Regions from separate parts of the Dyadobacter sp. OTU695 genome, predicted to be linked through region 2. Evidence: riboswitches for the same ligand, from Rfam matches in the RefSeq annotation. Region 2 holds a riboswitch; the other holds the start of a gene.
What was found. Region 2 has a riboswitch for S-adenosylmethionine ahead of AAHB90_RS05205 (cysteine desulfurase family protein). Riboswitches for the same ligand answer to the same signal wherever they lie in the genome.
Positions count from the first base shown of each region.

Region 1: another riboswitch for S-adenosylmethionine. It lies ahead of AAHB90_RS02100 (homoserine O-acetyltransferase family protein); the one in region 2 lies ahead of AAHB90_RS05205 (cysteine desulfurase family protein).

Region 1 covers NZ_JASATN010000001.1:466,929-481,669, reverse strand. The annotation lists gene mnmA (tRNA 2-thiouridine(34) synthase MnmA) at 1-61, opposite strand, end outside; gene AAHB90_RS02130 (hypothetical protein) at 249-1,292, opposite strand; gene mobA (molybdenum cofactor guanylyltransferase) at 1,342-1,965, shown strand; gene fdhD (formate dehydrogenase accessory sulfurtransferase FdhD) at 1,937-2,764, shown strand; gene AAHB90_RS02115 (DUF7009 family protein) at 2,767-3,129, shown strand; gene AAHB90_RS02110 (FdhF/YdeP family oxidoreductase) at 3,133-5,445, shown strand; gene AAHB90_RS02105 (glycerophosphodiester phosphodiesterase) at 5,566-6,336, shown strand; gene AAHB90_RS02100 (homoserine O-acetyltransferase family protein) at 6,429-7,481, opposite strand; SAM riboswitch class I at 7,613-7,720, opposite strand; gene AAHB90_RS02095 (M20/M25/M40 family metallo-hydrolase) at 7,868-8,809, shown strand; gene treF (alpha,alpha-trehalase TreF) at 8,849-10,399, shown strand; gene AAHB90_RS02085 (PhzF family phenazine biosynthesis protein) at 10,528-11,316, shown strand; gene AAHB90_RS02080 (DMT family transporter) at 11,339-12,223, opposite strand; gene AAHB90_RS02075 (OmpA family protein) at 12,297-13,694, shown strand; gene pth (aminoacyl-tRNA hydrolase) at 14,285-14,741, opposite strand, start outside.
Region 2 covers NZ_JASATN010000001.1:1,276,839-1,291,579, forward strand. The annotation lists gene AAHB90_RS05175 (arylsulfatase) at 1-113, shown strand, start outside; gene AAHB90_RS05180 (sulfatase family protein) at 130-1,521, shown strand; gene AAHB90_RS05185 (hypothetical protein) at 1,581-2,261, shown strand; gene AAHB90_RS05190 (arylsulfatase) at 2,674-4,302, shown strand; gene AAHB90_RS05195 (sulfatase) at 4,359-5,777, shown strand; gene AAHB90_RS05200 (hypothetical protein) at 5,841-6,203, opposite strand; SAM riboswitch class I at 6,478-6,571, shown strand; gene AAHB90_RS05205 (cysteine desulfurase family protein) at 6,689-7,867, shown strand; gene AAHB90_RS05210 (SusC/RagA family TonB-linked outer membrane protein) at 7,968-11,162, shown strand; gene AAHB90_RS05215 (SusD/RagB family nutrient-binding outer membrane lipoprotein) at 11,177-12,619, shown strand; gene AAHB90_RS05220 (hypothetical protein) at 12,745-12,999, shown strand; gene AAHB90_RS05225 (EamA family transporter) at 13,068-14,015, opposite strand; gene AAHB90_RS05230 (Lrp/AsnC family transcriptional regulator) at 14,023-14,499, opposite strand; gene AAHB90_RS05235 (glycoside hydrolase family 26 protein) at 14,715-14,741, shown strand, end outside.

The DNA.
Region 1 (14,741 bases), 810 kb from region 2:
CTGCGAGCGAGCTGTCGATGCCGCCGCTCATGGCGACAAGAATACGTCCGTGTTTACTCATTGTAATCTGCCGAAGGTTGAATGCCTTCCGATTTTGGTTAGATTTGAAAAGGGACAACAGCAATACGAGTCGCGTTGTTCCCGGCTGCAAAGGTACGCTTTAAACTTTTACCGGCCGGCATTAATTGTTATTCACCAAGACTCCCGTGCCGATTGCCTCTAATGTCTTCACGTTTTCCAACCCATTTTCACGCAATTACCATCCGTATCACATTCTTGATATTCAATTCTATGATCTCGGTCATCGTCTCGCATTTATGATAATGCTCGTCCGAATAATGCGTAGCAAGAGCTTCGCGTAGCTGGTGAATGTTTTCAGAAGTAGATATTTTGTCTTTGATGCACACATCACGCAGGTCGCGGAGGCGGTAACGCTCGGCCTTGGCCTGGTACATGATCGACGACTGCTCTTCCTGCTGGTATTGCACCACCGTCCTGTCGGTAAGATGCTCCATAGCCAGCTGCACATAAGGCCGGTTTTCCTTGAAAAACTGCGGCATATATACTTTAAGATTGCCTTCGTAGAACTGCTGGTCGAAGTCGATCGCGCGGAGGCGGAATTGAAAATCGTCGAAATCGGGGGTGATCTGCATGACGAAGTTATAGGAACGCATGTCGCCCAGTAATGTGATTTTGCAGCGCTCATTGAACTTCACAAACTCTTTCGCGATACGGATGGGGTTATAATCGGGGTCGCGCATACGTGTACGCGCAAACTCGTCGCCCGGAATTCCTGCAATGTGCTCCTCGATCAGCGTTTCGCCATCGACCAGATAATTGACCTGGTTGGGCGAAAAGATCTCTTCGAGTTCCAGTCCGTAAATGCGGGAAGAATCGGCCTTTTTGACGTAGAAATAATCGTAAATATCATTCAGCCGGTTCACGATCTTGATGCGGAACGGGTTGGAATTCCCAAACTTGCAATAGTCGATCCGATCGATGTATTTGTGTTCCACAATGCGCAGGTTTCCAGATGCTTTGAGCATGGCATAAACCTTTTTCAGTCCCGCATGCAATCTTTCCAGCTCATGCGGCGGGTAAAGCGGACTTTCCCATAACGTATCCCGGCCATTCTTGTCAGTCACGGGGAACGATTCGTAAAAGTTTAGCAAATCGTGGTAAGCAACAGGCAGCCGGGCATCGCGCTGGTAAAAACGCAAGTATTTGCGCAGCTCGGGGCTCACCGGATAGATCGGTTTTTTTCTTAATATTTTAACATCACCCATTTCCATAAAAGGAAGTTACGCATATTTGACCGATTAAAACCATCGACCTGCCACTATGAGCTTATACGGACTGGTGATATGCGGCGGCGAAAGCACGCGAATGGGTACCGACAAAAGTTTGCTGGTGTATTACCAAAAACCTCAGCACGAACACATTGCCGACCTCCTTGCGCCCCTGTGCGAGCGCGTGATCCTCAGCTGCAATGCGGAACAATACAAGACGTTCCGGACCAGCTATCCGAAACTGACCGACCTTCCTCAATTCGCCGGGGCGGGCCCCATGAGCGGACTACTCACGGCTTTTGAAACGTTTCCGGGAAACGATTTCCTGGTGGCTGGATGCGACTATCCCTTCCTGACGACCGACGAGCTGGCTAATTTTCTGCATCATACCGATAAGGATTTACCGGCCGCCGCCTTTTATAACCGGAATGCATTCTACGAACCGCTGCTCGGATGGTATTCGCGGTCGGCAAGTAGTGCATTATTTAATGCTTTTGAAAACGGCACACGCTCATTGCAGCGTTTTCTTCAGGCGGAGAACGCAGGAAAATACCGGCCCATGTCGGAACGAACGATGCGGAGCGTAGATACCATGGAAGATTTCCGGGCTGTAAAACAGGCGCTTGAAGCCGATAATGACTTTCAAAATGGAAACCAGTTCGATAACCAACCATAAAATCACCCGCATCAGCGGATACGACACCGAGGAACTCGACGATCTACTGGCCGTAGAGGAACCGCTGGAAATTCAGGTGGCTTACCAATCTGCGGGCCAAAGGGAGCGTAAAAGCATTTCGGTAACCATGCGGACACCGGGTAACGATTACGAGCTCGCCGCAGGATTCCTGTTCACCGAGGGTATTATCCATTCCAAAAGCCAGATCGACGGCATTGCGCATGCCGCATTCGATGAAAACCGCGTGATAGTGACGTTCTCAGGCGACTTCGAGCCGCTATTGGGCAGCCTGGAACGCAACTTCTACACGACGTCCAGCTGCGGCGTGTGCGGGAAAGCCAGTATCGACGCGATCAAAACCAGGTCGGTCTATGCCGATGTACAGGAAGGTTTGGTTTTGAAAAAAAAATTGTTGTACCGACTCACCGGGCAGATCGCCGATCACCAGCATACTTTTGAAACCACGGGCGGGCTGCACGCCTCGGCCCTTTTCAATATTTCCGGGCAGTTCATCATGCTGCGGGAGGATGTTGGGAGACATAATGCACTGGATAAGCTGATTGGTGCCGCATTGCTGACGGATCAACTTCCACTCGATAATCACGTGCTCCTCCTCAGCGGCCGCGCCAGTTTCGAACTCATTCAAAAGGCCGCGATGGCGGGGATCAGGATTGTAGCGGCGATTGGAGCCCCATCGAGCCTGGCCGTGCAGATGGCGGACGAAAGCGGTATTACGCTGATAGGTTTTTTGAAAAAAGACAAATTCAACATTTACACCGGCCACCACCGGATCTTATAACTATGAAAATCCGCATTCACCGGAATTCCGTCCGTTTCAGACTTTCGAAAACCGAAGTCGGCAGGCTGGAAAATGAAGGGTACCTGGAAGAAACAACCGATTTTGGCCCGGCGCAGTTACATTATGCAGTTCAAAAGTCGGCGGTTCATGAGCTACAAGCGCGCTTTGAGCATAATAAAATCATCCTGGAAGTCCCCGAAAAGCTTCTTGCCGGTTGGGCCTCGAACACGACCGTCGGGTTTGAGGGAAATATGTCGCTGAGTAACGGCAGTTCGTTGTTTATGTTGATTGAAAAAGATTTCAAATGCCTGGATAACGTCAACGAAGACCAGTCCGACAATTACGACAATCCCAAAAGCTGTTGAACCATGTCCGAAAACCTACTCCCCGTCCCGGGCGCTGAAAACCCGGAAAAACTGACCGGTTTGAAACAGGGCACCATCAAAAAAGTGGCGGCAGGCATCCCTGCCGTCGTTTCCGCATTAGAAATGACCGTCAGTGAGGCAGGTTTACAGCGTGGGATGAAAGCGCTTTTTAACCTTAACAAAAAAGGCGGCTTCGATTGCCCCAGCTGCGCCTGGCCCGACCCGGACGACGAGCGCTCGGGCATCGCGGAATATTGCGAGAATGGCGCAAGAGCCGTCGCGGAAGAAGCTACGGCAAAGAAACTGACCACCGAATTTTTCTCGGAGCATTCCGTGCAGGAGTTGGGGAAGCTTTCGGACTACGAGATCGGCAGCAAGGGCCGCATCGCCCAGCCGATGTTCCTGCCCGCGGGCGGCACGCATTACCAGCCCATTACCTGGGATGCGGCATTTGAAAAAATAGGGAACGAACTGAACCGCCTTGCATCACCTGACGAAGCCGTGTTTTACACTTCCGGCCGGACCAGCAATGAGGCGGCATTCCTCTACCAGCTTTTTGTGAGAGAATTTGGCACAAATAACCTGCCTGATTGCAGCAATATGTGTCACGAAAGCAGCGGAACGGCATTAGGCGAGTCGCTCGGCATCGGAAAAGGCTCCGTTACTTTGAACGACTTTTACCAGGCCGAGGTAATCATGATCCTCGGACAAAACCCGGGTACCAACCACCCCCGCATGCTCACCGCATTACGGAAAGCGAAAGCCAACGGCGCGACCATCATTTCCATTAATCCCTTACCGGAAACGGGTCTGATGGGCTTCAACAACCCGCAAACTATCTCGGGCGTGCTGGGCATTAACCCGTCGTTGACCGACATTTTCCTTCAAGTGAAGATCAATGGCGATATGGCATTGATCAAAGCCATCGAGCTGCTTTTGCTGGAAGAGGAGGAAAAACGGCCCGGCAGCGTTTTTGACCAGCATTTTATCAACCAAAACACACAAGGATGCGGCGAATTCCTGCAAGACCTGAAACAATATAATGCCGAACAACTCGCTGCGCAGGCGGGTGTACCTTACGCGCAGGTGCAGGAGGTTGCACATGTGCTTGCGGGGAAAAGCAAAATCATTGCCTGCTGGGCAATGGGCCTCACACAGCATAGGAATGCCGTGGCGACCATTAAGGAAGTCGTGAATTTGCTACTGCTTAAAGGGAGTATCGGCAAGCCTGGCGCTGGTACTTGTCCGGTGCGCGGGCACAGCAACGTCCAGGGCGACCGCACAATGGGCATATTCGAGCGCCCGTCCGAAAGGTTCCTCGACTCCATCGAAAAAAACTTCCATTTCGCTCCGCCCCGGGAGCATGGTTATGATGTGGTGGAATGCATTAAAGCCATGCATGAAGGCAAAGCGAAGGTATTTTTTGCTATGGGCGGCAACTTCCTTTCCGCTACGCCCGATACCCGTTTTACGGCGGAAGCACTGCAAAAATGCAAACTCACCGTCCATGTTTCCACCAAACTGAACCGCAGCCACCTCGTGCACGGCGAGGAGGCATTGATATTGCCTTGCCTGGGCCGCAGCGACAAGGATATGCGCAACAATGAAAACCGGTTTGTGTCGTGTGAAAACTCAATGGGGGTGGTCCAACTATCGCGCGGCGTGTTGGAACCCATTTCGGACCAGCTTTCGAGCGAACCGGAAATTGTATGCAGGCTTGCAAAAGCTACATTGGGTGCGCGTAGTAAGGTGAATTGGGACCAATACATTGAAGATTACGACCTCATCCGCACCGATATTGAACGTACGATCCCCGGTTTTGCGGACTATAATGAACGGGTAAGGCAGCCCGGCGGGTTCTACCTGCCCAACTGCAACCGCGCAGGCACCTTTGATACCCCGACACGCAAGGCGCATTTCCACATTGAGGCGCCGCAGATACAGCATTTGAAAGAAGGCGAACTGATGATGATGACCATCCGCAGCCACGACCAGTTTAATACCACCGTTTATGGCCTGAATGATCGTTACCGCGGTATTTACAACGAGCGACGGGTTATTTTAATGAATGCAAAAGACATGAACGACCGCAACCTGAAAAACGGCGATCTCGTGGATTTGCATAACCATTACGGCGGCATAGAACGCGTGGCTCACAAATTCGTGGTGGTGGAGTATCCCATTCCGGAGCAATGCACGGCCACCTATTTCCCCGAAACCAATGTACTGGTGCCCATAACGAGCGTCGCCGAAAAGAGTAACACACCCACTTCTAAAATGGTCATCCTGACCATTACGCCGCATCAGGGATTTTAGGATAACTTAATATTAGCCTAACAGACACGCACCCAAGTTGCCGTAATTTCGCCGCGGGTGCCCTGATGGGGTAAAATGCGCCGAAAAATGTCTTTTAAAAGGAAGTTTAAATTGAATACAATGAAAAAAGGATTTCTAATGCTTGCAATCGGGCTGATGAGCCTGGTGTCGATGGATGGTATGTCTCAAAAGAAAAACAAGGTGATTGCACACCGCGGTGCCTGGAAAAATACCGGCGCAACCGAAAACTCGATCGGCGCCCTGGAACACGCGATCAAGCTCGGCTGCTATGGCAGCGAATTCGACGTGCATATGTCGGCCGACTCGGTTTTGTATGTTTTGCACGACCATTCCATTCAGGGAACGAATATCGAAACGACTAATTCAGCCGAACTTTCAAAGATCAAACTGGCCAACGGCGAGTCGCTGCCGACTTTGGAAGCTTATCTGAAAGCGGGTGCAAAGCAGAAAAAGACCCGTTTGATTTTGGAAATCAAAACTTCTAAAATCGGCAAGGAGCGCTCGCTGGCATTGGCTACCAAATGTGTGGAATTGGTGAAGAAAATGAAGGTGGAGAAAATCACCGACTACATCGCATTTAGCTGGGATGTTTGCTTGAAAGTGAAAGAACTAGCCCCGAAAGCACACGTGGAATACCTGAATGGCGATAAAACGCCTGACGAAATCCAGGCAGCCGGTCTCGACGGCATCGATTATCATTTGAGCGTTTTGAAGAAACATGAGGATTACATTCCTGCCATGCGCCAGAAAAAACTGACTACCAACGTGTGGACAGTCAATGATGAATCAGATTTGAAATATTTCCTCGAAAAGGATGTGGATTACATTACCACCAACGAGCCTGAGCTGTTGCTGAGCCTTTCGAAGTAATTTTTGAAATACATCAAAGCAAGAACTCCCGATCGGTTGCCGGTCGGGAGTTTTACTTTTTATACCAAATAATGCTTTAAGACTCTGGTCCATCACCGGATACGCGCCATCTGTAACTGGCCGTTCGTTTCCTGCCACGCTCTGATCACCTGCGTAAGCTGCTTGTACTCAATCAGGAAGCCGTCGTGACCATATAGCGAATCGATCTCCTGGAATGCGGCATCCGGAATGTGGCGGGCCAGGAACTGCTGCTCGGATAGCGGGAAAAGCAGGTCGGATTTGATACCGAGCACGAGCGTTTTGGCCTTCACAAGTCCCAGCGCATGCACAATACCTCCGCGGTTACGGCCCACATTATGCGAGTCCATGATTTTGGAAAGTGCCCAGTAAGAGAACGCGTTGAAACGTTTCACAAACTTATCGCCCTGGTACTGCTGATACGACGATGCACGGAATTCATCGATCTGATCAGGGTTGTCACGCGCTTGTGTAAAGTTGTAGGTATCGTAGTTACGGTAAGACAGCAAAGCGATCGACCGCGCCGCGCGCATACCCATTGCGCCGGCATCAGGACTCTCTTCGGTAAACGTAGGATCCGCCTCTATCGCCATCCGCTGCGACTCGTTGAATGCAATCCCCCAGGGTGAATGCAATGCATTGGAGGCAATCAGGATCAATTCTTCAAACAAATCGGGCTTTTCCACTGCCCATTCCAGCGCCTGTTGCCCGCCCAGCGACCCGCCAATGCAGATTTTGATCTTGTTGATCGCCAGTTCCTGCCGCAAAAGATCCAACGTCCCGACGACATCCCGAACGGTAAGCGTCGGAAAGTTGCGGTAATAAGGCCGGTTTGTCCTCGGATTGACCGATAGCGGCCCCGTGGACCCGTAGGCGGAGCCAAGCACGTTCACGCAAATGATGAAATGCTGCGCAGGGTTGAAATATTTGTCATCCCCTACCAGGCCGTCCCACCAGTCGGCTGCATTGGAGCTGCCGGTGAGTGCATGGCAGATCCAGACGATATTGGTGTCACTGGCGTTCCTTTCTCCGTAGGTAGTGTATGCCAGCTCAAACCCTGGCAATTCGCCACCCATTTCGAGTGCGTAGGGATATGGGTATTTAAATGTCTTCTGTTCCGCTTGCATAAGAGCCACAGCACGTGGTTAAATTCAACACATGTTAAAATCGACAGCCGAAATACAGATTTTCGGTTGCAGCTGCGAGACTAAAGCCAATCGGCTTACGGAAATTTCTAACTGTAAGAGCACACGAATTGATTTTATATCTCCTAATAACTTAGGTGGGAATTAGCACCTTTCTCCGTAGCGGTAGCAGGTTGCCAGAGGTTCATAGAGCCCATTCTCTCGCCTCTTCTTTATAAATCAACCGCCGTACAGGGAAGCAATTGATTGATGGTGCAATATTAAGTGCGGATGCCTGAAAATACAAATAAATGCAAAAATTCTGTCGGTTGCCCGAGTCCGCTCGCACTGCGGTAGCTTATCTTTGCCCGTCAACCATTTTATATCGAATGAGAATCTTTTTTCACAGTTTATTGCTCGTTTTAGCCACCATACAGGCATTTGGGCAATCCGTTTCACCCTCCCCGGAAAACATCCGCAAACACATTTCCTACCTGGCTTCCGACAAAATGAAAGGTCGGGGCACAGGAAGCAAAGAGAATGAAAAGGCGGCGAAGTATGTGGCGAAACAATTCAAAAAGTACCATCTTCTACCCAAAGGAACCGAGGGTTACTATCAGCCTTTCACCGCGAAGATCAGACGGATAGTTGTCCCCGACAGCATTCGCGAGACGCGGAATGTGATCGGCTTTCTCGACAACGGCGCGCAGTATACCATCGTCATAGGCGCTCATTTTGACCACCTTGGTATAGGCCGGCAGGGAAGTTCCAAAGCCGAAAAGCCCGAGGGGCAGATACACAACGGCGCCGACGACAATGCCTCAGGCGTGGCCGGTTTGCTCGAACTGGCGCGGTATTTTTCGGGAAATGATAAAAAGGAGCCTTACAACTTCCTTTTTATCGCATTCGGAGCGGAAGAATTGGGATTGGTCGGCTCACGCTATTTCGTCAACAATCCTACTTTGCCGTTGGCCGATATCAACTTCATGTCGAACATGGACATGATCGGTCGCTACGACCCCAACCGGGGCGTGGGCATCGGCGGGTACGGCACCAGCCCCGAATGGCCGATCATTTTCAAGGACGTGAAAAGCGATACGAAGTTTTTTACAGACAATGCAGGAAGTGGCGGTTCGGACCATGGTTCATTTTACGCCAAGCAAATACCTGTGCTGTTTTTCCATACGGGCGGACATGATGACTATCACAAGCCGACCGACGATACGGAGAAAATTGATGCGAATGCGGAAGCAGGTATTCTGGGCATTCAGATCAGGCTCATTGAAAATGCCATGTTATTACCAAAACTTAAATTTACGGAAGTCAAATAAGTCACATTCCAGTTAGTAAACCCTTTAAATCAGTTCGTTTTGTACGGTTTTGTTGCTCCTTCATTCACTTACGGCCAACCTCACATCTCTCCCGAAGAGTTGTACGGAACACTATTCCGTGATGTGCAGTGCAGCCGCATTTTCTCCGATTCCAAAACATTCGCCGACGCCATCCCACTGGAAGATCCGGTGCTGATCATCGAACGGTACCACCAGGAGAAAGACGCCCCCGACTTCAACATAGAAACTTTTATCCGGGAGTATTTCAGAATGCCAGGGCATATTGCTTCAGAATTCATTTCCGACAAAAATGAGGCTGTTTCCGAGCACATAGGCAGGCTATGGTCGGTGCTCACGCGCCAGCCCGAGAACCAGGAACGGGGAGGATCGCTCATACCTCTGCCCCATCCCTATGTGGTACCCGGCGGGCGTTTCCGGGAGATTTATTACTGGGATAGCTATTTTACGATGCTGGGACTCAAAGAGTCGGGGCGCGCGGAGCTGATAGAAAACATGCTCAATAATTTCGCCTATCTGGTCGATACGCTGGGTTTCATACCTACTGCCAACAGGACTTACTATCTCAGCCGGTCACAGCCGCCGTTTTTTTCATTGATGGTGAGACTGTTCAGCGAAATGGAAGGCAAAAAGGTTTTGAAAAAATACCTGCCTCAAATGCAAAGGGAATATGATTACTGGATGGATGGCTGCCAGGAGCCTTGCGAACCTTTTACAGCGCACCGCCGCCTGGTGTATTTGCCCGGCGGCGCGCTGTTGAATCGCTACTGGGACGACAAGGCCACGCCACGCCCCGAATCGTACAGCGAAGACATGGAGTTGGCTCATGAGGCCAGCGAAAAACACGGCACCGCACCCGATGAACTTTTCCGCCACATCCGCGCCGCCGCCGAATCGGGCTGGGATTTCAGCAGCCGCTGGTTTGCCGACGAAACCGATTTTACCTCCATCCACACCACCGACATCTTGCCGGTAGATCTGAATTGCCTGCTGTACCATCTGGAAAAAGCCATTGCGGAAGCCTATTTGTTATCTGATAACCGGCGGTTGCATTTGCTTTACGAGGAAAAGGCCAGGCAACGGAATATCGCCATTCAAACCTATTTCTGGGACGAATCGAAACATTATTATATGGATTATGATTTCAGGAAAAGGGATTTTACGAAAGCCATCACCATTGCGGGCGCATTTCCCCTCTTTTTCAGGCTCGCCCCCAAACCCCACTCGCATTATATGCGGGCGTACATCCGCCTGAACTTTCTGAAATCAGGCGGGCTGCTAACCACTATGGTACGCACCGGTCAGCAATGGGACGCACCCAATGGCTGGGCCCCGCTGCAATGGATCGTTTACAAAGGGTTAAGAAATTACAATTTCCACAGGACCGCGAATGAGCTGAGCGACGAATGGCTGGGCTTGATCGAGAAAGAGTTCAGGCATTCGGGAAAGATGCTCGAAAAGTACAACGTGTCCGATACGAACCTGATCGCCGGAGGAGGCGAATACGAAATCCAGGAAGGCTTCGGATGGACGAACGGCGTGTATCTTCGCATGAAAAACAGAAAACGATAGTAAAACTAAGAATCCAATATGTTTTGATTTTTTATCTGTTTCCAATATATTATATTAAAAATTGATAAGAAAAGCACCCCATAGCAGATATTTTTAATACCTTGCCGTTACCAAGCCCATTTGACTTCATGAAACTTCCTATATACCAAATCGATGCTTTTACCGACAAGTTGTTTGGTGGAAACCCTGCGGCGGTAGTTCCTTTGGAACAATGGCTGCCCGAGGAAACGATGCTCGCCATCGCCGCCGAAAACAACCTCGCTGAAACCGCTTTCTACGTCCCGACAGAAAATGGTTTCCATATCCGCTGGTTTACACCGATGGTGGAAGTGGATCTCTGCGGCCACGCAACGCTCGCAGCGGCTTATGTGATCTTCAATATTCAGAATTATGAAGGGCAGTCGATCAGCTTCGAATCCAGAAGCGGTGTACTCAATGTCGACTGCAAGGAAGATTGGCTTACGCTGAACTTTCCCGTCGACCAATACCACATCGCCGTACCACCTCCGGGACTCGTTGAAAGCCTGAAAAACACGACGCTTCTGGAAGTTTACAAGGGTAAGACCGACTACCTGGTTGTACTGGAATCGGAAGAGGAAGTGCAAAATCTCGATCTTGACATTATCATTCTCTCTACCATACCTGCCCGTGGCGTGATCGTCACAGCGGCGGGCAACGATGTGGATTTTGTCTCCCGCTTTTTCGCGCCGCAATCCGGCATCGATGAAGATCCGGTGACGGGCTCCGCGCACACGACACTCATTCCCTACTGGGCCGGGAAACTCTCCAAGACGCAATTGAATGCGCGCCAGCTCTCACGGCGTGGCGGATTCCTGAAATGCGAACTGGATGGCGACCGCGTTTACATCGGCGGGCAGGCGAAGTTGTACCTCAAAGGTGAAATCCTGGTAGACTAGGCATTGTAGAGGCGGGTCCCGGTCAGGTGCCCTTTTTGCCAGCTAATTTTGCACGCTGCCCGGCATAGAGGCCTGCCACCACCAGTACCGTCCCGAAAACGGTATAAATCGTCACGGGCTCACCCATGAGCCACCAGGCAAAGAAAAATCCGAACAGCGGACAGAGAAAGAGCCACAATGACGCCTTTACGGTATCAATCCGGAGCAGGTAAAACCAACAGATCAATCCTACAATCGAAACGGCAAGGCTTAGCCACAGCACCGAACCCCAGAAAACAAGGTCTAGTTTGGTCGTGCTGTAATCCGCAAACAGCCATGTTGCCGGCAGCAGGAAAACACCGCCCAGACAAACCTGCCAACCATTGATAAGCAGATTCGGCAGCTCCCATTTGACTGTCGCATAATAGACACTGGCCGCGGAAACGGTTACCATACTGACAATCAACAGTGTAATACCTCCGATTGTTGTGTAACTATCGGCGAGCAGCGGATAAGTTGCGACGGCCACGCCCCCCATTCCGAGGATTATCCCAGTCCATTCTTCCGCTTTGGGCTTTCTTTTCAACCACCAGGACGACAGCAGTACGATGATCAACGGGTTGGTGGACACCGCCAGACTCCCGATGCCGGCTGCGGTATACTTCATCGCGTACACGTACAGGCCCAGGTAGAGCGTTGTATTCAGGAAACCGAACAGCGCCAGTTGCTGCCATTCCTTTTTCGTTGGTAGCCGATAGGCTTTATCTTTGACGAATACGTACGAAAAAGACAGCAACAAAATACCAGCTATAAAGAACCGAACGTTTGCCAGTATCAAGGGGGCCGTCGATTGCACGCCGAACTTCGTTGCTACGGATGCCGACGACCATAGAATGGAAAAGAGAAGACCGATACCGATGTTTTTCACAAGCAAAAATAATAACAGCCCAAAATTACAAGTTGTACTACTGCTTCCGCCCCCACTTTTTATATTTTTGGGTATGATTAATAAAATAAATGCGCTGCGGGCCGTGCTGATTGTCCTGCTTTGTGCCGCGGCGCTGCGAGTTCATGCCCAGAACCAGTGGACTTATGATTTCAATAACGGCTTCCTGCCTATTGAAAGCGGCGGGCCGGCACTGAAACCCCTCGGGCAATCCGGGCAGATCATCAAGGAACAAATTCCCGGTTCCGATTACCTCTCCCGCTCGATCTATGTTTTTGAGAAAAACAGCGGACTGCAATTCAACAACGCCGAAACGAAGGGTTTTCTGAACAAGTCATTTACTGTCGAGATCTATTTCAAACTCGATGAGCTCGATAGCTGGAAGCGTGTGATCGATTTCAAGAACCGCAAAAGCGACTACGGCACCTACATTTACAATGGCAAGCTCAATTTCTATGATTTCGCCGTGAGTGAAAAAGCCCCCGTACGGGCAAAACAGTATGTGCATTATGTGTATTCGCGCGACCATGAGACGAAAACCATTAAAATGTACATCAACGGGCTTTCCAAAGTGGAGTTTAAAGACCCTGGCACCGAAGGCGTTCTCGACGCCGACCAGGTGCTGAATTTGTTCCAGGACGACCTCATTGCAGGCAACGAATCGAGCTCGGGCACCGTCGCTTTGATACGCATTTACGACCGCGTGATGACGCCAGTTTTTGTGCGCCGGAGCTATCAGACGATCGCTAAGACGTTTAAAGAACCCGTCGCCAAAAAGGAGGAGCCCAGGGAAGAACCGAAACCGATAGAACACAAACCCGAACCGGCCCGGAATAAAAATCTCGCGTTGGTTACAGGGAGGGTTTACGACGGACGCAACCTGCAACCGGTAAATGACGCGGAGGTGCATGTGCGCAAAACGGCCAATGATTCCCTCGTTGCCCATACCAAAACCGTGGACGGCGTTTATAATGTGGAACTACCGCCGCACGAAACTTACCGCATTACAGCTCAGGCAGATGGATTTCAGATGAAGAACGTGGTGGTCCGCACCAATAATCGCTTCGAAGAAATCAAAGCATTGATGAACATGGTCCCTGAAACGCATTCAACGCCGCTTTCAACGCTGTATTTCAATCAGGGTACCGAGGTGCTGGAAGACAGCGCCCTCGCCGATCTGGACTCGATCGTGACCTATTTTCAGAAACGGCAGGATTTGCGGCTGGTATTGAAAGGCCATACCGACAATACCGGAAGCTTTGAGAAAAACCTGGAACTTTCCAACAAACGGGTAGAGACGGTAAAGGCATACCTGATCGGCAAAGGCATTATCGCGGATCGCATTGAGGGATCGGGCTATGGATCGGCACAACCGAAAATAGTCAATCAGACAGAGACGACGAAAAGATCGAACAGGCGCGTGGAAGTATGGGCTGAGCAGATAAAAAGATAAAGCCATCTCATGGAGATGGCTTTATACTGACTATTCCTAAACCCTTAACCTTTTCTTATCTTATATATTTTCTAGCTTTAAAGCTGTCTTTCCTATGCATTTAACGCATCAGAACGCCTGATCGTTTCATTGTATTTGTAAAGTAAGAATAGTACCAATAATACTCCAATTTTTCTTCTTTACAAAATTCGGAGAACTTAACCAATATACGCTGTCAATTATTCTCCAGATCTGACGAAATCTTGCTGTTTCGTCTTTTTTAAACGCTTCCGGCACACTTAATTTGCCGCCTTGCAACCCTGAAATTCCATTATAATACAAAGATAACAGTATTTCAATTCAGCGTCATGGATTTATTCAATTTCACTGGCGCCCTATTGCACTACAAATGTCCACATTAATTTTGAAATTACAAATTGACATAAAATCGCTTATCAAAATTTTATTTGGAATTTTATGGCAATTTCAACACTTTAAAACTTATTTTATACTAACGATCAGCGATTGACTTTTATTTAATTTCAAAATTTAAGCCAAAAACCAAATAAATACAATTCTTGAAATATTTATATTTTCTTTAAAAAGTACAATCATTGGTTATAATTGTTCATTGTCGATTGTATTCCCAAAGTACAAAACGATGTAACCATATCGCCGGCTTTATCCAAAATGATGGGCAGCTCCGCCATTTCCTCATTGGAAAATGGTTTAAGTACGTAATCTACTTGCCTGCCACGCGGAAAATTATTTCCGATTCCGAAACGTAGTTTGGGGTACTCCGTGGTGCCCAGTAATTCCTCAATATTCTTCAGGCCATTGTGCCCGCCATGACTACCTTTGGGCTTGATCCGCAACGTACCGAACGGCAATTGCAGCTCATCCACAATGGTTAACGTGTTTTCGGTCGCCACTTTGTACTGGTCCATGTAATACCGGATCGACTTTCCGCTCAGGTTCATATAGGTGGTAGGCTTTATAAAATAAATGTGCCTGCCCTTATACTTCCACTCGGCCACAAAGGCTAGTTTTTCAAAAGAAAACGTGAAG
Region 2 (14,741 bases):
TGACCAGGGATTATCCCGGTACCTTTGCTTTTACCGGTGCCGTCAAGCAGCTGGTGATCGAGCAGCGTGAGCAGGATCAGGAAAAAGTAGGTCTTTTGCAAAAGGAGAATTAATACTAAACAGCATTCAATGAGAAAACTTCTGAAAGGGACGGCAATGCTGCTGGTCACCTGGACCCTCGCCTGCACAGCGCAGGCCCAGACGCCCCGTAAGCCGAATATCGTCGTCATCCTTGCCGATGACCTCGGCTACGGCGATATCGGTACATTCGGCGCGACGGACGTTCGAACACCCAATATCGACGGGCTGGCTGCGAATGGCATCAAACTGACATCATTCTATTCGGCCTCGCCCGTGTGCAGCCCCACGCGCGCGGCGCTCATTACCGGCAGGTATCCGCGCAGGCTGGGGATCGATCATGTGTTTTTTCCGGAAAGCTTTACCGGTATCCCTTCCGAAGAGGTTACCATCGCCGAGGCTTTAAAAGGCAATGGCTACCGCACCGCTATTTTTGGAAAATGGCATCTGGGCCATCACAAGCAGTTTTTGCCATTGCAGAATGGTTTTGATGAATATTACGGCATTCCGTATAGCAACGATATGATGGGCGTCGTGTACCTGCGGGGTAACGATGTGGATAGCCTTAAGGTAAACCAGAACTACATTACGCAGACCTACACCAAAGAAGCCGTACGCTTCATCGACCAGAACAAGGACAGGCCGTTTTTCCTGTACATTACGCACAACATGCCGCACGTGCCGATCTACGCTTCGCCGAAATTTGAAGGTAAATCCAAAAGAGGTTTGTACGGCGATGTGATCGAGGAGCTCGACTGGAGCGTGGGAGAGGTGGTGAAAGCATTGAAAAAGAATGGTCTGGAAGAGAATACGCTGGTCGTTTTCACGAGCGACAATGGTCCGTGGCTGATCTTCGATGTCGAAGGTGGCTCGGCGGGGCCGTTGCGGCAGGGTAAGGGAACCACTTTCGAAGGCGGGCAGCGTGTGCCGACTGTCGCTTACTGGCCGGGCAAGATCAAACCGGGAACAGTTTATGACGATCTGGCGACGCATCTGGACCTTTATCCTACCATTATCAGCCTTACCGGGAGCCAGAAAACGCAAACCAAAAAGCCGCTGGACGGCGAGGATATCAGCCCGGTGCTTTTCGGCACCGCGAAACGGAAAGGGGATGAGTTTGCCTATTATTCCAACGGCGTCATAGAAGCCTACCGCAAGGGTGACTGGAAGATCCGGCTGCCGCAAAAGGATGTGAAGGTCGGCAATGCGGTGATTGTCCCTGCTGCGGATACATTGTTGTTTAACCTGAAAACCGACATTGGTGAGCAGAATAACCTTTTGAAATCGAACCCGGCGAAAGCGAAGGAACTGTTGGCCTCATTGGATGCCTATAAAAAGAAGATTGGCAATACCCCGCCGCCACTCGTGCAGCGGATGCCTTCCGACGACAGCCACATTAAAAAAAGAGCCGAGCGGGCTGCTGGAAAAAGTACTGGTAAATAAGTAGTTTTGGAATGGTTACGCATTTGATAACCATTCCATTTTTTACTTTAAAAAGAGCCATGAAAAAAATTGCCACCACCGCCCTCGGGCTTTCATTCGCCTTGTCCTTTCTGTTTAATTCTGCCAAAGCGCAGGATATCGCGCTTAAACCGGCTTCGCTTACGCCCTATCAGGTTACCGTTGCTGCTGTCGATTACAAGGGAAAACAGGCCATTGCGCTGGAAATGCCAGGCATGCCGACCAATGAAAAGACCGTGGCCGTATTGAAAGACATTGATTTCCACAACGGTACCATCGAAGCCACCATTTCTGGCCAGCCCAGGGCGAACTCCGGTGAAGGCGCACGCGGATTTGTCGGGATCGCGTTCAGGGTGGCTTCGGATACTTCCCAAATGGAGCTCTTCTACATCCGTCCGACCAACGGGCGTGCCAACGATCAGGTGCGCCGAAACCACTCGACGCAATATGTGTCCATGCCCGGGTTTCCCTGGGAAAAACTGCGTAAAGAAACCCCTGAAAAATATGAAGCCTATGCCGATATGGTACCGGCAGAATGGACGAAGGTGAAAATTGAGGTAAAGGATGAAACTGCAAAGTTTTACGTCAATGGCGCTTCACAACCGACGTTGATCGTGAACGACCTCAAACAGGGGAAAGACCTTCGCGGAAGTGTGGGTTTGTGGATCGGGCCGGGATCGCTGGGGCACTTTACGGACCTAAAGGTGACCAAGCTCGACTAATTGTGCCATACGGTAAACCATCGGCTTAAAATATCCCAATAATAGAAGTCCATACTTGTATTATTGGGATATGTAAGTTTACTTTGCCTACGGAATTTATAGAGTAATGATTTGATCGGACTTCCTGTCGACCGGAAATAACCACCATTTCCAAAAGGTACATTTACAAATGCCTGTAATGCTTTAAATACAGGGTCAGGATTTCACGTACGTGTTCGGTTACGTATATTTATTAACGTTTCGTTTTAAGCGTGGTGCCGTTGCCACGATGATCTGTCGTTGTCGATGGCATAACGTGTGTTGTAGTTTGAATGGCGCTATCGTCAACGCCGAGCAGACCGGTGTGTCCGGGTGGCATTACTGTTTTACAGACAATCAAAATCATATCAACTTCGGAATAACTATCATTCAAATGCAAAAGCAACCCATCGCCCAATTGCTCTTTCTTGCAATACTCCTTGTGGCGCAGGCCGCCTTCGCTCAAAAGAAACCCAATGTGATCGTGATCCTCGCCGACGATCTCGGTTATGCCGACCTGGGTTGCTACGGCAGCGAAATCCCGACGCCTAACCTCGACCAGCTTGCACAAAACGGTGTGCGCCTCACCAATTTTTACAATACGGCACGTTGCTGCCCCACGCGCGCTGCGTTGCTTACGGGAGTATACAGCCACCAGGCGGGTATCGGGCACATGATGGACGACAAGGGAGCCGACCACCCGGCTTACCGCGGTCAACTGAACCACAATAGCGTAACCATTGCAGAGGTGATGAAAAGCGCAGGCTATTTTACGGCCATGACGGGCAAATGGCACGTTGGGCACCAGCATGGCGTGTACCCATCCAACCGCGGCTTCGACCGCTCCCTGCACGCGCCTGCGGGAGGTTTTTATTATGGTAGTGGCAATAATGCAAAGCTGTTCCTGAACGGCCAGGAAATCCCGAACGACTCGGACAAATTACCAAAGGACTGGTACTCGACCGACCTTTGGACGGATTACGGCCTGCGGTTCATCGACGAGGCCGTGGCTGAGAAAAAGCCGTTTATGCTTTACCTCGCACATAATGCGCCGCATTTTCCTTTGCAGGCACCCGAGGAGGATATTGCCAAATTCCGTGGAAAGTACCTGAAAGGCTGGGAAAAGCTGCGGCAGGAGCGTTATGAGAAGCAGATCAAAATGGGTCTCGTTGACCCATCGTGGAAACTGCCGCCCATTAACCCGAATGTCAAAAAATGGGACAGCCTGAGTGATGCAGAGAAGAAACGTTACGACGATATGATGGCGATTTACGCTGCGGTGATTTACCGGCTCGACAAAAGCATCGGCGATCTGGTGGCAGGCTTGAAAAAGCGCGGCGTTTTTGATAATACCGTTATTCTTTTCGTATCCGACAATGGCGGTAATGCCGAGCCGGGACTCGAAGGCCGTTACGAAGGTGACCAGCCAGGTACTGCGAAATCGACCGTTTTCCTGGGCCAGGGTTGGGCGGAGGCAGCCTGTACGCCATTCTGGGCCTACAAGCACCACACCCATGAAGGCGGTATTTCTTCGCCGGGCATTATCTCCTGGCCTGCGGGCATTCCCGCATCGCGTAATGGCCGGTTCGAACGCCAGCCTGCACATATTATCGATATTATGGCTACTTTAGTTGAGCTGGGTAATGCGAAATATCCGGCGACGTATGCGGGTAACACGATTCAGCCGCTGGAAGGAGCCAGTTTGAAACCCGCGTTCACAGGTAAGCCGGTCAACCGCAAGAACCCGATTTTTTGGGAACACGAAGGGAACCGTGCCATCCGCGACGGAAAATGGAAATTGGTAGCCGAAAAAACGGAGAAATGGCAATTATACGACATCGAGAAAGATCGCACGGAACTGCACGATCAGTTCGAAAAGCAACCGGAAATCGCCCAAAAACTTGTTGCCAAATACGAGGAATGGTATAAACGCGTAGGGGCCGAGGACTATGAGAAAACTTTCAAATGGTTTTATGATTACGATAAAGCCAAACAGGAAGCCAATTCCGGAGGCGGGAAGTAGCGATTTCAGGACTCCGTCGGAGCCTCGTTTTTAACGGTTAATTCAAACAAATGAAAATGATAAAAAACCATCGGATTGCTTTCGGGCTATTGTTACTTATTATTCCGGCAATTGTTACAACTGCTTTTGCCCAGAAGAAGAAATACAATGTACTGTTTATTGCGGTCGACGACCTCAACAATGACCTGGGGACTTATGGTAACGCCTTCGTAAAATCTCCAAACATCGACCGGCTGGCCAGGCGGGGTGTGCGGTTCGATAAGGCCTATACCCAATTTCCGCTTTGCAGCCCCAGCCGTTCTTCGCTCCTCACGGGCCAGCGACCCGATGTGACGAAGATCTATGAGTTGCAGACGCATTTCCGCAAAAACCTGCCGGACATCGTTACGTTGCCGCAGCTTTTTAAAAATAACGACTATTACAGCGCGCGGGTAGGCAAAATATACCATTACGGCGTGCCCGGCCAGATCGGTACCGACGGGCTGGACGACCCGGATTCGTGGAACTACCGCGTGAATCCCAAGGGCCGTGACAAAACCGAAGAGCCGTTGATCAAAAACCTCACACCCGACCGTGGGCTCGGAAGCGCACTGGCCTGGCGGGCTACGGAAGGCACGGACGAAGAACAGACCGACGGGATGATCGCCAGCGAAGCCATTAAAATTATGACGGAGAAGAAGAATGAGCCGTTTTTTCTTGCCGTAGGCTTTTTTAGGCCGCATTCACCTTATGTGGCGCCTCAGAAATACTTTGATATGTACCCGGTAGACAAGGTGCCGCTTCCCAAAGAGGTCCCGAACGACCTCGACGACGTTCCCGAAGCTGCATTGTTTACCAAGCCACCGCACTGGGGCCTTGATGAGGCGAAGCGCCGCGAGGCATTGCGGGCCTATTATGCTACTATTACATTTATGGATGCGCAGGTGGGCAGGCTGATCGACGCGGTCGATAAACTGAAACTGGCCGAAAAGACCATTATTGTGCTATGGAGCGATCATGGCTATAACGTCGGCCAGCACGGGCAATGGATGAAACAAAGCCTTTTTGAAAACTCTGCGCGTGTACCGTTGATCATCTCCGTTCCAGGCGGTACAAAAGGAAAGGCATCTGGTCGGACGGTCGAACTCGTGGATATTTATCCGACACTTGCTGAGCTTTGCGGGCTCGATCCGAAGCAGAATTTGCAGGGTAAAAGCCTTATCCCGTTACTCAAAAACCCGGGTGCGGTTTGGAATAAGCCCGCTTATACACAGGTTCGCAGAGGTCAGATCTTTGGCCGCAGCGTGCGTACGGAGCGTTTCCGCTATACCGAATGGGACGGTGGCAAGGCAGGCGTGGAGCTTTATGATCATCAAAAAGATCCTGGCGAGTTTACGAACCTGGCGAAGGATAATAGTTTCGTGATCACGGTAAATGAGCTGGCTGTATTGTTGAGAAAAGGCTATCCGGAAGCGGAGCAGCAGGCTGGAAAGTGATGCTGAGATATGCGAATGCTCACGATCGCCCTCGCCCTTGTATATGGGTTGCCGCCGCTCCTGTTAATCTACTTCATAAAGTTCGGGCAGTCTTCGCTGAACTCCATTGTACCCCTCGTATTCATATTCTTCGAAATCATTGATCTTGTGATCGTCCAGGTCTTCAATGTTGTTGAATACCCTTACACGATCGATGAAGGCTCGTTCTTCCTGTGAAAGGCATTCAAAAAGAATGTCGATAATCAAATCCATCTTCTCGTATCTATCCATTTTGACGAGTGATGGTGCGCTTAGTCCAAGGGTATATTTATCCTTTTTCAAACCATGATATGCGGATGCCAGGCCAATGGCATCTACCACCAGGCCTTCTTTTCGTTTCTCATGAAAGACATCTTTCAACCGTTTTACCAATGCTGACTTATCCATTGCATTACTTTTTTAACAGAACTGATAAATTGCCTGACCAAATGTTGACGGCATGACCAAACCTCAATAAATTTACGGATTATCGTCGAAAACTGAATGTTCGCAAACTACATTCTCTTAGTAAGAATAGAAAGGATTCAGAAAATAGGATAATCAACCGGCACGCCAAAATGTCCGAATGGCTCTACCCATCTCACTAAATTTTTCCAACTCTTTTTTTGTCACCTCTTGCATTCTTAAAACCTTTTATTGATCTTTGTCTATCGAATTTATAGATTTATCGAGAACGAAGGGAGAGGTTAGGCTCTGTGATCTTCTGGCAACCTGTGACTCGTCAAGGTGCCCCAACCTAATTCTGTTGATAAATCTGAGAATCCAACCACAGTGAAGAATCTGGTAATGCGTAGTAGTACAGGCTGTTGTAAGCTGTGGGATTGCTGTGCGTTGCTGCCGACAAACTTTGATCAACAACAAACAAGAGGCAAATGGAAATTTATCTGGATAATGCGGCCACGACCGCGCTAGACCCGGAAGTGATTGAGGCGATCCTGCCATTTCTTACCACACATTATGCCAATCCTTCGTCGGCTCACGGCGCGGGCCGGCGAGTGAAAGAGACCGTAGATCGGGCGCGCCACACGGTCGCGCAGCTGCTGGGCGCTTCACCGGACGAGATTTACTTTACAGCCGGTGCGACCGAGGGTATTAACCTCGCATTGTCGGGCGCGATTCAGGCTTATGACCTTAACCACGTCATTACAAGCCGTATCGAGCACAAAGCGGTTTTGCAAACGCTGAGGCGCCACGAAAGAGACGGTGATACCGAAACCAGTTTCGTGAAACTCGATGAGCGGGGCAATGTAGACCTGTACCACCTCGAAAATCTCCTGCGGGCTAACCCGCGCACGCTCATCGCGCTCATGCATGGGAACAACGAGATCGGCAATGTGACGGATATTCAGGCGATCGGTGTGCTGGCGAGGCGGTACAATGCCGTATTTTTTACCGACACAACCCAGACGATGGGCAAGGTACGATTCGATTTAGAGGAAGCGGATATCGATTTCCTGGTAGGCTCGGCCCACAAGTTTCATGGTCCGAAAGGTGTCGGATTTGTCTATATCAATAAAAAGCACCAGCTGAAACCGCTGATCTACGGTGGGGGGCAGGAGCGTGGCCAGCGTGGAGGGACCGAGAATGTCGTCGGAATTGTGGGACTGGCGAAGGCGCTGGAAGTGTCTTACCGCAACCTGGAAACAAACCAGAATAAGATCAGCAAGCTGAAACAATATCTGGTATCGAAGCTGGCGATCAGCGGGATCGGGGGGATTTGTTATAATGGCGAGAGTAAATCCTCTGAAAACAGCGTCGCTAACGTGCTCAGTGTCTCGTTTCCCTGTTTGAGCACGGGTAGCATTGTTACGAAGCTGGATCAGGTGGGAATCGCAGGTTCCGGCGGCAGTGCCTGCTCGGGCGGGGCCGCATCGCATGTAATTCAGGCGCTGGCGACCGAGCCCGACAAGGAGAATGTGCGGTTCTCGTTCAGCAAATTCAACACTTTCGAAGAGCTGGACCACGTCGTGGATGCCATTGTGGGGATTTACGAATCCGATCCGGCCGTTGCTACCGGCAAGGCCTGGAAAAAGATAGCAAGTTGGGCATAAACTGGCGGAAAGCGGCGTCAGGGTATTGCATTCCGGATAGTTATATTACATTTGTATATTAAATCTATAAAATAAGTAGAGTAAATTTTCAATTCACATCATGAGAAGAAATTTAGTGTTGATTTTCCTCCTGTTCAGTGTCGCCTGGCTACAACCGGCCCAGGCACAGACGATCCAGGTTACCGGTAAGGTGACCTCCACAAAAGGCGAAACGCTGCCCGGCGTCACAGTCCTTATCAAAGGTACTTCCAAGGGTACATCCACCAGCGGCGATGGCAATTACACAATCGAGGCCGACGCCGGTTCGATATTGAAATTTTCGTTTATCGGTTTAAAATCCACTGAATTAGCTGTCCCGCGCGATGGCAAACTCGATGTGCAGCTGGAAAGCGACGAAACTATTTTGCAGGAGGTAGTGGTGACTGCGCTCGGCATTGCCAAAGAGAAGAAATCGCTCGGCTATGCGGTGCAGGAATTGCAGACCAAAGACGTAGCCGAGGCGCGGGAGGGTAACCTGGTGAATGCATTGTCGGGTAAGATCGCCGGCGTGAACATTACCAACAGCCAGGGCGGAATGGGTTCGTCGCGCATCGTGATCCGGGGGGAAACGTCCATTGCAGGCAATAACCAGCCACTCTTCGTCGTGGACGGTATCCCGGTCGATAACTCGCAGCTGGGCGCCGGAGCCAACGGCTCGCGTGATTTTGCGAATGCGATTGCGGACATTAATCCGAACGACATCGAGTCGATCAGCGTGCTGAAAGGCCCTAATGCGGCTGCATTGTACGGCTCACGCGCTTCCAATGGCGTGATTCTCATTAAAACCAAAAGCGGTAAAGGCGCACAGCGCGGCCTGGGCGTGAATCTGAACTTTGGTTATTCCTCTGAAAAACTGCTGGTATTGCCTGAATATCAGAATGTGTTTGGTCAGGGAACAGGCGGGGCATTCTCTTATGTCAATGGAAAAGGCGGGGGGATCAATGACGCTACCGACGAAAGCTGGGGACCGAGAATGGACGGCAGACTGATCCCGCAGTTCTTCTCAAATGGCGAGGCGGTTCCGTTTGTGCCGCATCCCGATAATGTGAAAAACTTCTTCGTGACCGGCCATACGCGCACGACAGGCGTGTCGGTTGCCGGTTCGAACGATAAGCTCGATTACCGTTTTTCATTCAATAACAGCAAGCAAACAGGGGTGATCCCGAATACGGATATTTCCAAAAATTCATTCGGCGTGAATTCAACATACCGTTTGAACGACAAGCTGACGCTATCGACGAGTGCGAATTTTGCCAGAAGCAGCTCGGATAACCTGCCCGGCACGTCCGGCCGCGGAAGCAGCGTAATGCTTCAATTCCTATGGTTTGGACGTCAGGTCGATACCGAATTATTGAAGGATTACAATAAAGGCGGGTTCGATTATAACTGGAACCACAGCTATTACAGCAACCCCTATCTGTTGCAATACGAAAACACCGCCCAGCAGCGCCGTGACCGCTTTTTCGGCAACGTGAATTTGTCTTATAAAATCACCGACTGGCTCACGGCCAATGTCCGCACCGGTAACGACTATTATAATGACAAGCGCAAGTTCAAGGTCGCTTACGGTACCAACGGAACACCGTACGGCTCCTACACGGAAGACAGCTACGTCGTAAACGAGAACAATACCGATTTTAACTTCAATTTCCACAAGAATGTAAGCCCCGATTTCGAGCTCGACTGGCTTGTGGGCGGTAACCTCCGCAGCAACTTCAACGAACAGAACTACCAGCAGGCGCCGCGCCTCGCAGTAGCCAATTTGTACACGCTCAATAACTCCCGTGACCCGCTGGTTTCGTACAATGTGCTACGTAAGCAAAAGGTTTACAGCGCGTTCAGTTCCGCGCAGCTGGGTTTTCGCAACTATGCGTTTTTGAACCTTACTGCGCGTAACGATTGGTCGTCGACATTGCCCACCGGCAACAATTCGTACTTCTACCCATCGGTGAATGCCAGTCTTGTGCTGACGGATGCATTCGATATCAAAAGCAACGTGCTGACTTACGCCAAACTTCGTGGTGGCTGGGCCGAGGTGGGTAAAGACACCGATCCTTACCAGCTGGTGAATACCTATCCGTTCAACCAGCCGTTCGGCAGCGCACCGCTCCTGACGGTTTCGGACGTGTTGTTAAGTGAAAACCTGAAACCGGAAATCACCCAATCGACCGAGATTGGCGCGGATGTGGCACTGTTCCGTAACCGGGTGCGATTGGATGTAAGTTATTATAATACCGATAGCTACAATCAGATACTGCGCGCTGATGTGAGCCCTTCCACGGGTTACAAGCAAAAGCTTTTGAATGCGGGCCATATTAATAACCGCGGCATTGAAGCCATGCTGAATGTGAAGCCGATCGAAACCGCATCGGGCTTTAAATGGGATATCGGGATCAACTTTTCGAGAAACCGCAGCAAAGTAGTGGAGCTCGACGATGAAGGTTTCCTGAACGATTACAAACTCGGTACCAACGGCGTGACCGTCTACGCGAGCAAAGGGCTTGGTTACGGCGCTATTTTCGGATCGGCATTTGCCCGCAACGAAGCGGGGGAGCAGATTATCGGTGCAAATGGATTGCCCACCAAGAACCCGAGCTTACAGGTACTGGGCCATTACACGCCGAAATGGATGGGCGGTATCAGCAACTCATTCTCTTTTAAAGGGTTCAATCTTAGCGTGCTTATCGATACCAAACAGGGCGGTTCTATTTACTCGGCTACCAATGCAACCGGCCGCTACACCGGCGTGCTGAAATCGACTTTGCAGGGCCGCGATGCCGATCATGGGGGGTTAACCTACTATTATCCGGGTAACAATAAGGCCGGCGTGGCCGTGCAAGTTGCGAATGCCGCTGCTGCTCCCACTGGCGCGGTCGTGTACGACGACGGTATCATTGCCCGGGGAGTAACCACCGACGGAAAGCCTAACACGGTCATCGTGCCGGCGGAACGCTACTACAAAGGCGTGTACAGCAACAGCGCGGGTATCAACGAAGCGAGTGTGTTCGACGCATCTTTCATCAAATTGCGTGAGGTGAAGCTGGGTTACACTGTCCCGCAGGCGTTTATTTCAAAATTCAAACTGCAAAGCCTCGTGTTCTCGCTGTACGGGCGCAACCTGGCTTTCCTGCAAAAGAAAGCGGACAATATCGATCCTGAAACAGCATTCAATACCGGCAATACCGGCCAGGGACTCGAATCGTTGCAATTGCCGACGACGGCTTCTTACGGTTTCAACATTTCATTAGGCTTCTAAATTGACCCATATTCATGTTTACCAATCATATTACCAAAGGATTTGTGATCGCTGTAGCCGGTCTGCTCTTTACCGCTTGCCAGGATCAACTGGAAGAAACAAACACGAACCCGAACGAGGCGATCAAGGCGCAGCCCGAGTACTTGCTTGCAAATGCGATCAAATCGAATGCGGACCTGATACTCGGCTCGGATGCCTCGATGGAAACCAGTACGCTGTTTATCCAGCATTGGGCCAAAATTCAATACACCGACCCCGACAAGTATACCGTAAGTATCGCCAACGTGCAGAACGTCTGGACGAATCTCTATTCGCAGGGGCTGACCGACTTTGCGACCATTATCAAAATCGGGGAGGAGACCGGCAATACCAATTATCAAGCCGTAGGGCTCATCCTGAAATCATGGTCGTTTCAACTGCTGACCGACCTGTACGGTAACATTCCTTACAGCCAGGCGCTGAAACTGGAAGAGACGTTGGCGCCGAAGTATGATTCGCAAAAGGACGTTTATCTTGGACTTCTGAATGACCTGAAAAAAGCGACCGACCTGATCAATGTCAGCGGTGCACCGATTGGCGGTGACCTGGTTTACAACGGGAACCTCACGAAATGGAAGAAGTTTGCCAACTCCCTGCGCCTCCGGATCGCCCTGCGCATTGCCGATAAGGAACCGGACGCGGCCAAAGCGGTGGTAGCGGAGCTGGCCAGGGACAAAACAGCCCTGATCGCTTCGAATGACGAGATCGCCCAGCTCATTTACCTTGCATCGCCGAACCAGAACCCCGTTTCCCGCGACCGTGAAACCCGGGACGACTACCGGGTCAGTAAATCGATTATCGATAAATTACAGGAACTGAAAGATCCGCGTCTGGCGGTTTTCGCCAACAAAACGGTCGATGCGACACCGACGGGCTATATTGGTGTCACAAATGGCCTGCCAGCCGATTCGGCCGCGAAGCTCGGTTTTACCAAAACTTCGAAATTGGGTGATTACTTTACCGCACCGGCATCTCCGGCGGTTTTTGTGAGCTACGCGGAGGTTTTGTTCAACCTCGCAGAAGCTGCCCAGCGCGGTTTCATTTCCGAAAATGCGGCTGACCTGTACAAAGCGGCAGTGACGGCCTCGTTGCAGCAGTTTAAAGTAGGTAATGCGGAAATCGCAGCCTACCTCGCGCGGCCGTTGGTAGCTTATCAAGCAGCAAACTATAAAAAATCCATCGGAGAACAGAAATGGCTGGCATTGTTCAGCCAGGGACTGGAAGCGTTTGCTGAATGGCGCAGGCTCGACTATCCGCAGCTGAAACCGGCCTATGCGGGCGTTTTGAACGGGAAATTGCCTGTGCGCCTCACATACCCGACAGGCGAGCAGGCGCTGAACGCGGCCAACTATAAAGCAGCCGTGGCCGCCCAGGGCGAGGACCGCCTGACGACGAAGTTATGGTTCGACGCATTCTAATTTTAACAAAATTTAATGTGGCCTGCTGGCACTTAACGGAGCTGTAAGGCGTAATGGTAATAGGGCAGCCGGCCACCGGCTGTCAAAACGAACATTCTCAACAAACCAGATAAACATCAAAACCAATGAGCAAAACGTTTTTTCTCCGGATCATCTACCGGAATGCCGGGAACCTGCACAAGATTACTTCCAGTGTGGAGTCTGTAAACGGGGCGAAGATCAGGCATCTGAATTTTATCAGTAAAGGCAAGAGTTTCGTAGGCGTGATCGCGTTCGAGGCGTCCCAACTGATCGACTTCGAGAAAATCATGACGCTGATCCGCCGCAACCGCGACATTTCGGAAGTTGAACGGATTATGGATAGCTCATTGTGCTGTTGATCGTAATCAGAAATGCAAAAGACCAGGGACGGTAAACATCCCTGGTCTTTTGCTTGAAAAGTATATATCTAGTAAGTGGCGGCTACCTGTTTGGGTTTTCTGTATTTATGTAGGTTAATCAAAAGAACACTTCCTAAAATCACGATCAGGCCTGAAATCTGTAAAAGGGTAATCGATTCATGGGCGAAGAAAATGCCCAATAATACGGCTACGACGGGGTTCACATACGCATAAGTGCTCACCTTGGTCGCGGGTTGTACTTTCAAAAGCCAGACGTAAGCGCTGAAACCGGCGATCGAACCGATGAGGATCAGGTAAATCGTTGCGAGCCAGGCATTCAGCGGAATTGCCGCGATGTCAATGGAAGCCCATTCGCCCGATATGAATGTGCCGGGGATAAATGCAATTCCCGCTGCCAGCATTTGCCAGGTCGAGTTGACGGTGGCCGAATTTGAAACCGAATTGTATTTGGAATACAAAGAACCACCTGCCCAGGCCATTGAACTCAACACTACGAGCACCATCGCGAAGAGATCGCGGCTGCTGTTCAGGGAGGACATGGTGGCCATGATTTTTTCGTAAAACAGCAAAATGACGCCTGCAAAACCGACTACCAGTCCGACGATGGTCGACTTGTTGCTTAAATTCTCAGCCCATTTCGGTTTATCCAGCAATACAAACCAAAGTGGTGCGGACGACACCATAATCGCTACCATTGCGCTGGGCAGGAACTGTTCTACCCAGATAATCACCCCGTTAGCGACAAACAGCAATAGCAGACCCGTTACAATGGCGGGCTTCATGACTTTCCAGGAAAATACCTCTTCCCCTTGCATCAGGCTCCAGCCGAGCATCAGCAAGCCGGCGATGATGAAGCGGAAGGCTCCCAAAAAGAACGGTGGAAATCCTTCCAATGCCCTCTGGATGAAGAAATAGGTGGATCCCCAAACGATGTAAACGGTGGCGAAAGCCAATACCACCATTAAAGTTGACGGAGTTTTTGTTGACGTTTGCATGGCGATTTCATTTTTCTGGTATAACTAATTGTTGCTCTTCCTTGACCGTTTCGAGGACGATCGTAGTGCGTGTGGACGTGATATTCTGTATTTTACTGAACTTGTTCCGCATGAGGTCCATGAGCGACGCCGAGTCGGCCGTGCGGACTTTAACCATATAGCAATCCTCACCTGCAATGTGGTGAACCTCCTGCACTTCCGGTATTTTGGCGAGCTCTTTGGCTGTATTATTGCTGCCCATACCCTCCGACGATTTCATGGCGATGAATGCCAGCAATGTCTGTCCCAAAGCCACCGGGTTGATCCGCGTCGTGTATTTGACGATCACCTGCTTTTGTTCCAGCTTCTTGACCCGTTCGAGCACTGCCGAGGGGGCCATTTCCAGCTCACGCGCGAGATCGGCATTCGTCATGCGCGCATTCTCCTGCATGAGGCGGAGAATGCTGAGATCGGTTTTATCGAGAACTATTTCTGTTCCGTTCATTATTCTGTGAGATTAGGGTCAGTTAGAATTATATTCAAAAATTTGACTTATATTTTGAATATAGTTCAGTTATTACAATGGCTGCTTTGTAAAAGTTCGTCATAAGTTTAAAAATTTCGAATTTTCTTCGAATTATTTGCGAAATAGGTGACGATCATGCGGAATGCTGTTTTTGTCCGTCGTTGCCTGATAATAAATCCTGAACCTACACACGCATGAAAAGACTAATAATGAGCCTGTTA